DNA from 2 places in the Streptomyces sp. NPDC049879 genome. Region 2 is predicted to be linked to the other one. Evidence: predicted binding sites of a transcription regulator. Region 2 holds the regulator's gene; the other holds the start of a gene.

Region 1 (4,410 bases), on a different contig from region 2:
GAACCACTTGTGGCCGGTGAGGGCGTACGCCCCCGGCTCGGACAGCGGTTCGGCGCGCGTCGTGTTCGCCCGCACGTCGGAGCCGCCCTGCTTCTCCGTCATGCCCATCCCGGCGAGCGCGCCCCGCTTCTCCGCGACGGGCCGCAGCCCCGGCTCGTACGCGTGCGACGTCAGCAGCGGCGTCCACGTGCGGGCCAGGTCGGGTTCGGCGCGGAGGGCCGGCACGGCGGCGTGCGTCATGGAGACGGGGCACAGGTGTCCCGCCTCGACCTGGGTCCACACCAGGAACCCGGCGGTGCGCCGCAGTTGCCCGCTCGGGCCCGACCACGCGTCGGTCAGCCCGGCGCCGACCGCGCGGTCGAGCAGCGTGTGCCACGCCGGGTGGAACTCCACCTCGTCCACGCGGTGCCCGTACCGGTCGTGGGTGCGCAGCACGGGCGGGTGCGCGTTCGCCCGCGTCCCCCACTCCTGCGCCTCGGCGGAACCGGCGAGGCGCCCCAGCCCGCCGAGCGCGTCGGCGATCCCCCCGGCGGCATCGGGCGCCGCGTACCGGGCAACCCCCTCCGCCAGTGCGGCGTCCTGTCCGAAGACGTCGTATCCGGCCAGTGGCGGGGGCTGGTTCGTCACCGCGTGGGTACGGGAGGTCATGCCGCCACCGTAGGCCGCCGGGCGTGCCACGTCATCACCACCGCGCCGGGCACGGCGGTTGGCGGAGCGCCGACGGGCGGGCGGTGGACGGCAGTTGGACGAATTCCGTGACACCACTACCTTTCCCGGAGGGGCGCCTTTAGTACAGTTGGCCGCTCGCCGCTACTGCGATGGGAGCAGACATGGGCGTGACGCGCCAGGAAGAGGCCATCGGCGAGCGCGACCTCGTCCGCTCCCCGGACCTCCCCGACCACCACGGGACGGGACCGACCGTACCGCGCATGATCCTCGGCGCCCGCCTGCGGCGGCTGCGCGAGGAGAGCGGCATCACCGGCCTGGAGGCGGGACGCCGCATCCGCGCCTCGCACTCCAAGATCAGCAGGCTGGAGATGGGGCGCACCGGCTTCAAGCCGCGCGACGTCGAGGACCTGCTGACGCTCTACGGCGTCACCGACGCGTCCGAGCGCGCGACGCTCCTCGCCCTGGCGCGGCAGAGCAACGTGCCGGGCTGGTGGCACATCTACCACGACATCGTGCCGAGCTGGCTGAACGTCTACCTCGGGCTCGAACAGGCCGCCACCGTCATCCGGGCCTACGAACTCCAGTTCGTCCCCGGGCTGCTCCAGACCGAGGGGTACGCGCGGGCAGTCCTGCGGCTCGGGCCCGACGCGGCCGAGGAGCGCGCCGAGCGGCGCCTGCAGCTGCGGATGGAGCGGCGCCGGGTCCTGGAGCGCGGCCGTCCGCCCCACCTGTGGGTCGTCATCGACGAGGCGGCGCTGCGGCGGCCGATGGGCGGCGTCGCGCTGATGCGGGCGCAGCTGGAGCACCTGATCGAGGTGTCGCGGCTGCCGCACGTCACGATCCAGGTGATGCCGTTCGCGGCGGGCGGCCACCCGGCGGTCGGCGGCCCCGTGACGGTGCTGCGCCCGCCGGGCGGCGACCTGCCCGACGTCGTGTACCTGGAGCAGCTGACCGGGGGCGTCTACCCCGACAAGCCGGCCGAGGTCGAGCTGTACCGGCACATGATGAACCGCCTGGTCGTCGAGGCGGAGCCGCCGACGGCGACGGAGGCGTTCCTCGTGCGGGTGCTGCGCGAGCTGTGACGGCCTGACCGGCGCCTCCCCTCTTACCTGCCTCTCTTTCCACGCCCACCGCCCACCGCACCGGCCCGTGCCCGCACCGGCCGGTGCTCCGGCATGCCCGCGTACGGGGGCGCCCGTACGCGGGGAAGCCTCGCGGCGGCCCGGGTGTTCCCCGGGTGGGCGGCGTGGGGGCGCGTCACGGCTTCCCGGGTGATTGATCGCTCAGAGCGAACATCTCCGGGCCGGGGAACATTCGGGAAGCCCTGAGCATTGAGTCTGCATAGCTCAATTAGCCTGACTAGGGAGAGTTCATGACTTCGTCGTTCGACGCACTCACCCTGCCCGTGCTGCCGCTGGATGACGAGGTGGTGCTGCCAGGGATGGTCGTGCCACTGGAGCTGTCGGATGCAGAGGTGCGCGCCGCCGTGGAGGCCGCCCAGGCCGCCGCGCCGCGGGGGGAGAAGCCCCGGGTGCTGCTGGTGCCGCGCGTGGCCGGTTCGTACGCGGACATCGGCGTGCTGGGCCGTGTGGAGCAGGTCGGACGGCTTGCCGACGGCGACCCCGGCGCGCTGGTCCGCGGTCTGCGCCGCGTCCGCATCGGCGCGGGCACCACGGGCCCCGGCGCCGCGCTGTGGGTGGAGGGCACGCCCGTCGCCGAGGTGACGCCGAGCCCGCTGCCTGGCGCCGTCACCGAGCTGGTCAAGGAGTACAAGGCGCTCACGACGTCCTGGCTGCGCAAGCGCGGGGCCTGGCAGGTCGTGGACCGCGTCGCCCAGATCGAGGACCCGGGCGCGCTGGCGGACAACGCGGGGTACTCCCCGTTCCTCAGCGTCGAGCAGCGCCTGTCGCTGCTGCGCACCGTCGACCCGGTGGAGCGGCTGCGGCTCGCGACCAAGCTGCTGAGCGACCACCTCGCCGAGGAGGACGTCGCCGAGTCCATCGCCAAGGACGTGCAGGACGGCGTCGAGAAGCAGCAGCGCGAGTTCCTGCTGCGCAGGCAGCTGGACGCGGTGCGCAAGGAGCTGGCCGAGCTGGGCGGCGACGCGGCCGACGGCGGCGACGACTACCGGGCCCGCGTCGAGGCGGCCGACCTGCCGGAGCACGTCCGCGAGGCGGCGCTCAAGGAGGTCGACAAGCTGGAGCGGTCCTCGGACGCGAGTCCCGAGGGCGGCTGGATACGCACCTGGCTCGACACCGTGCTGGAGCTGCCCTGGCAGGTCCGCACCGAGGACGCGTACGACATCGCGGGCGCCAAGGCCGTGCTGGACGCCGACCACGCGGGCCTGGACGACGTGAAGGCGCGGATCACCGAGTACCTCGCCGTGCGCAAGCGGCGCGGCGACCGGGGCCTCGGCGTCGTCGGCGGGCGGCGCGGCGGCGCGGTGCTCGCGCTGGTCGGCCCGCCCGGCGTCGGCAAGACGTCGCTCGGCGAGAGCGTCGCCCGCGCGATGGGCCGCAAGTTCGTCCGCGTCGCGCTCGGCGGCGTCCGCGACGAGGCGGAGATCCGCGGCCACCGGCGCACGTACGTCGGCGCGCTGCCGGGACGCATCGTGCGGGCCGTCAAGGAGGCCGGTTCGATGAACCCGGTGGTCCTGCTGGACGAGATCGACAAGGTCGGCAGCGACTTCCGCGGCGACCCGGCCGCGGCGCTGCTCGAAGTGCTCGACCCCGCGCAGAACCACACCTTCCGCGACCACTACCTGGAAGTGGACCTGGACCTGTCCGACGTGGTCTTCCTGGCCACGGCGAACGTCCTGGAGGCCATCCCCGAGCCGCTGCTCGACCGGATGGAGCTGGTCCGGCTCGACGGCTACACCGAGGACGAGAAGGTCGTCATCGCCCGCGACCACCTGCTGCCCCGGCAGCTGGAGCGCGCCGGTCTGACCGAGGGCGAGGTCACGCTGGAGGACGAGGTCCTCAGGAAGCTGGCGGGCGAGTACACCCGTGAGGCGGGCGTGCGGAGCCTGGAGCGGCTGGTCGCCCGGCTGCTCAGGAAGATCGCCGCGCGCGCCGAGCTGGGCGAGCGGGACCTGCCGTACACCGTCACGGCCGGTGCGCTGCGGGAGCTGATCGGCAGGCCGCACCACACGCCGGAGTCGGCGCAGGAGCCGGCGGAGCGGCGTACGGCCGTCCCCGGCGTCGCGACGGGCCTCGCGGTCACGGGCGCGGGCGGTGACGTCCTCTTCATCGAGGCGTCCCTGGCCGACCCGGAGACCGGCGGCGCCGGGCTGACCCTGACGGGCCAGCTGGGCGACGTGATGAAGGAGTCCGCCAGGATCGCGCTGTCCTACCTGCGCTCGCGCGGCGCGGAGCTGGAGCTGCCGGTCGGCGACCTGAAGGAGCGCGGCGTCCACCTGCACATCCCGGCGGGCGCGGTGCCCAAGGACGGGCCGAGCGCGGGCATCACCATGACGACCGCCCTGGCGTCGCTGCTGAGCGGACGGCAGGTGCGGCCCGAGGTGGCGATGACCGGTGAGGTCTCGCTGACCGGGCGGGTCCTGCCCATCGGCGGCCTGAAGCAGAAGCTGCTGGCCGCGCACCGGGCGGGGGCCACGACGGTGATCATCCCCAAGCGGAACGAGCCCGACCTCGACGACGTGCCCGCCGAGGTCCTGGCGAAGCTCGACGTCCACCCGGTCACGGACGTCCGCCAGGTGCTCGAACTGGCCCTGGCGCCCGC
Region 2 (4,410 bases):
GGCTCTCTACGCCGACGCGCAGGCGGCCCAGGCCGCGGGCGGCACCGGCACCGAGAGCGCGCCGGGCGGCGCGGCCGGCGGCCAGGCCGACGACGACGTCGTGGACGCGGAGATCGTGGACGACGACAAGCCGAAGGGTGGTGCCGGAGCGTGACGCAGGACCCCCAGGGTTTCGACAAGGAGCCCGATGAGGTCCAGGACGCCGAGGCGGGCGCCGAGGGGCGTCCCGCCGAGGCGGACGGGGGCGACGCGGCCCCGGCCGGGGCGGCGGACGCCGCCCAGGAGCCCGGTGCCCGGGACCCCGACGACCTGAAGGACCTCAAGGACCTGGGCGACCTCGGCGGACTCGGCGCGCTCGGCGACAAGGACGCCAAGGACCTGCCGGGCCTCGGTCTCCAGGAGGCGGCGCTCACCGCCCAGCTCGACCAGACGCGGACGGCGCTCGCCGAGCGGACGCAGGACCTGCAGCGGCTCCAGGCGGAGTTCCAGAACTACCGCCGCCGTGTGGAGCGCGACCGGGTCGCCGTGAAGGAGGTGGCGATCGCCAACCTCCTGAACGAGCTGCTGCCGGTGCTCGACGACATCGGCCGCGCCCGTGACCACGGCGAGCTGGTCGGCGGCTTCAAGCAGGTCGCCGAGTCGCTGGAGGTGGTGGCCGCGAAGATGGGCCTCGCGCAGTTCGGCAAGGAGGGCGAGCCCTTCGACCCGATGATCCACGAGGCGCTGATGCACAGCTACTCGCCGGACGTCAGCGAGACGACCTGCGTGCAGATCCTCCAGCCTGGGTATCGCATCGGCGAACGGACCATCAGGCCCGCCCGCGTGGGCGTGGCCGAGCCGCAGCCGGGCAAGCCCGCGGACGCGCAGGACGACGGCACGCAGGAGAAGGACGGTGGCGGTGCCCCCGACGAGGGCTGACGCCACCGGTCCCGGACGGGCAGGGAAGGAGGGACGCCGGGGATGAGCACCAAGGACTTCATCGAGAAGGACTACTACAAGGTCCTCGGCGTCCCCCGGGACGCCACCGAGGCCGAGATCAAGAAGGCCTACCGCAAGCTCGCCCGGGAGAACCACCCGGACGCCAACCGGGGGGACACCGCCTCCGAGGAGCGGTTCAAGGACGTCTCCGAGGCGTACGACGTGCTCGGCGACGCCAAGCGCCGCAAGGAGTACGACGAGGCCCGCGCCCTGTTCGGCGCGGGCGGCTTCCGTCCCGGCGCCCCCGGCGGGGGCCCCGGCGGGCAGTTCAACTTCGACCTGAGCGACCTGTTCGGGGGCGCCCAGGGCGCCCCCGGCGGGGGCACCACGGGCGGGGCCGGCGGCTTCGGCGGGGGCATCGGGGACGTCTTCGGCGGCCTCTTCAACCGGGGCACCGGCACCCGTACGGCGCCCCGGCGCGGCCAGGACATCGAGTCCGAGGTGACGCTCAGCTTCACCGAGGCCGTGTCCGGCGCGACGGTGCCGCTGCGGATGTCGTCCAGCGCCGCCTGCAAGGCGTGCCAGGGCACCGGCGACCGCAACGGGACGCCGCGCGTGTGCCCCACGTGCGTCGGCACCGGCCAGGTCAGCCGGGGCGGCGGGGGCGGCTTCTCGCTCACCGACCCGTGCGTGGACTGCAAGGGCCGCGGCCTGATCGCGCAGGACCCCTGCACCGTCTGCCGCGGCAGCGGCCGGGCGACCAGCCAGCGGACCATGCAGGTCCGCATCCCGGCGGGCGTGGACGACGGGCAGCGCATCCGGCTGCGCGGCAAGGGCGCCCCCGGCGAGCACGGCGGCCCCGGCGGCGACCTCTATGTGACCGTCCACGTCGACGAGCACCCCGTCTTCGGACGGCGTGGCGACAATCTGACGATCACCGTGCCGGTGACCTTCCCGGAGGCCGCGCTCGGTGGTGAGATCAAGGTGCCGACGCTCGGCGGGCCGCCCGTCACGCTGAAGCTGCCGCCCGGCACGCCGCCGGGCCGCACGATGCGTGCGCGCGGCAAGGGCGCGGTGCGCAAGGACGGCACCCGGGGCGACCTGCTGGTCACCGTCGAGGTCGCCGTACCGCGCGAGCTGGGCGACGACGCGCGCAAGGCACTGGACGAGTACCGCACCGCGATGGCGGGGGAGGACCCTCGGGCAGGGCTGTTCGAGGCCGCGAAGGGAGAGTGACGAGATGGACGGCCGGCACGGACAGAGCGGCAATCCCTACGAACTGACCGAAGACACCCCGGTGTACGTCATCTCCGTCGCCGCACAGCTCTCCGGGCTCCACCCGCAGACGCTGCGGCAGTACGACCGGCTCGGCCTGGTCTCGCCCGACCGCGCCGCCGGGCGCGGCAGGCGCTACTCGGCCCGGGACATCCAGCTGCTCCGCCAGGTGCAGCGGCTGTCCCAGGACGAGGGCATCAACCTGGCCGGGATCAAGCGCATCATCGAGCTGGAGACGCAGGTGGCCGCCCTCCAGGCGAAGGTGGCCGAACTCCAGCAGGCCGTGGAGGGCGCGGCTCTCGCCATGCGGCAGGCGGAGGCGCAGGTGCACGCCTCGTACCGGCGCGACCTGGTGCCGTACCAGGACGTGCGGCAGTCCGCCGCCATCGTCGTCTGGCGTCCCGACCGGGGCCGCTGAGACGTCCGCCCGTCCCGCGCGCCGCCGCGCCGTATCGTTACGGCACGGCGGCGCGTCCGCGTCCGCGGGGCAGGGAGGGCGAGGGGTATGGGAACGACACCGGGCGTGCCGCGCGCGCGAGTGGAGAGCCAGGGCGCGGCTGTGCACGAGGCGGTCACCTACGCGGAACGGCGCGGGTACCGGCCGCTGCTGCTCGATCTGCACGTACCGGCGGGGGCCGGGCCCGTACCGGTGGTCGTCTGGATACACGGCGGTGCCTTCTGGGAGGGCGACCGCCGCTACATGCCGCCGACCGTCGCGCCGGGCGCCGTCTTCGACGCGCTGACCGCCGCCGGTCTTGCGGTCGCGACCGTGGACTACCGCCTGTCGGGCGAGGCGTCGTTCCCCGCGCAGCTGGACGACGTGCGGGCCGCTGTGACGTTCCTGACCGAGAACGCGGACCGCTACGGCCTCGACCCGCGCAGGATCGGCGTCTGGGGCGAGTCGGCGGGCGGCACGCTGGCCGGGCTCACCGCCCTGACCCACCCCGGCATCGGCGCGGCCGCCCTCTGGTACGCGGTGAACGACCTGGCCACCCCCGCCCTCGCCGACCCCGCGAGACCGGAGGCCGTGCTCTTCGGCGACCTCCCGCCGGACGAACTGCGGGCGCGGACCACCGAGTGGAGCCTGGAGAACAAGGTGACCCCCGCCGCCCCGCCGTTCCTCCTCGTGCACGGCACCGCCGACGTGCCGGTCCCCGTGTCGCACAGCGAGCGGCTGCACGCGCGGCTTGAGGCCGCCGGGGTGCGGTCGGAGTACCTGCCGGTGCAAGACGCGGGGCACATCTTCGAGGGCTACGACCGGATACCCGAGCTGATCGGGACGACGGCCGCCTACCTGGCACGGGAGTTGGCGGCGCCCGCGGTACGGGCCTGACGCGCCCGCCGTGGCCGGTGGCGGCCCGATCGGGGTCCGTCTTCGGGACGGCTTCCCTGCTCGTGCCCCTGAGGCGCGCTCGCCGCGTTGCCGGATCGCCCGGGTGAGCCCGGTGGGGGCGCGATCCGGCGCCTCGCGACGGTACGTACCCGGGCGGGCCCGCCGGTCACCTGGCTGGAAGCCGGTCCCGGGGGAGGGCGGAGTGCCGGTGCTCCGGTGGCCGTCTCCGAAGCGGCCGTCCCGCTCGCGCCTTCCCCGGGTACGCACGCCCGCCGCGTCGCCGGATCGCCCGCGCGCCCGGCAGGGGTGTGATCCGCTGCCTCGGAGTCGCATGCGCCGGGGGCGGCGCGTCTGTCCGGGGGACGGATCGGCCGCCGTCCCGGGACCAGAACGGTCGCCGCGCCCGTGGACCGGAGCGCGGCCACCGACCACGGCCCATGTGCCGCGCCGTGTGCACCGACGACCCCGGGGCCGTGCTCCGGAGGACGGACGCATGCGTGCCGCTGACCAGCGGTCGGCGGGCATCTCTCTCGTCGCGGGCTCATTCCGGCGGGTGCACGGCAACGGGCCGCGCGCGACGAGCCCGTGGCGAGATCCGGCATCGCGACGGTGGTCGCGGACTAGTCGTGCCGTCGGCCGTCCCGGAGGCCCGCGCGTCCATGTACTCGCCTGCCCGGTTGCTCGGGGCGTGGGGCGCGAGGTCGTCTGGCCGTCGGGTCTTGTCGGCCGGGGCCAGTGGGTCGTGTGGGATGAGCCGGTGGCGAAGTGCAGGCACGGCGACGGTGGTTGCGGGCCGGTCGTGTCGTCGGTGCCGACCGTCGGCGTCTGCGCGATGCCGAGCCATGTGGGCGTGCCGGAGGCCCGCGCGTCCGTGTACTCGCCCG

The links. The regulator HspR, encoded in region 2, represses chaperone genes until heat shock. The targets are predictions, from matches to a motif close to TTGAGNNNNNNNNNCTCAA.
Region 1: a site for HspR is predicted at 2,001-2,019, ahead of lon (endopeptidase La). Genes of this name have one in related genera too.

Annotation. Positions count from the first base shown of each region.
Region 1 covers NZ_JBITKT010000004.1:339,678-344,087, reverse strand. The annotation lists gene ACIBPC_RS16410 (acyl-CoA dehydrogenase family protein) at 1-648, opposite strand, end outside; gene ACIBPC_RS16405 (helix-turn-helix domain-containing protein) at 831-1,751, shown strand; gene lon (endopeptidase La) at 2,042-4,410, shown strand, end outside.
Region 2 covers NZ_JBITKT010000002.1:128,970-133,379, reverse strand. The annotation lists gene dnaK (molecular chaperone DnaK) at 1-154, shown strand, start outside; gene grpE (nucleotide exchange factor GrpE) at 151-918, shown strand; gene dnaJ (molecular chaperone DnaJ) at 961-2,154, shown strand; gene ACIBPC_RS07495 (heat shock protein transcriptional repressor HspR) at 2,159-2,611, shown strand; gene ACIBPC_RS07490 (alpha/beta hydrolase fold domain-containing protein) at 2,699-3,526, shown strand.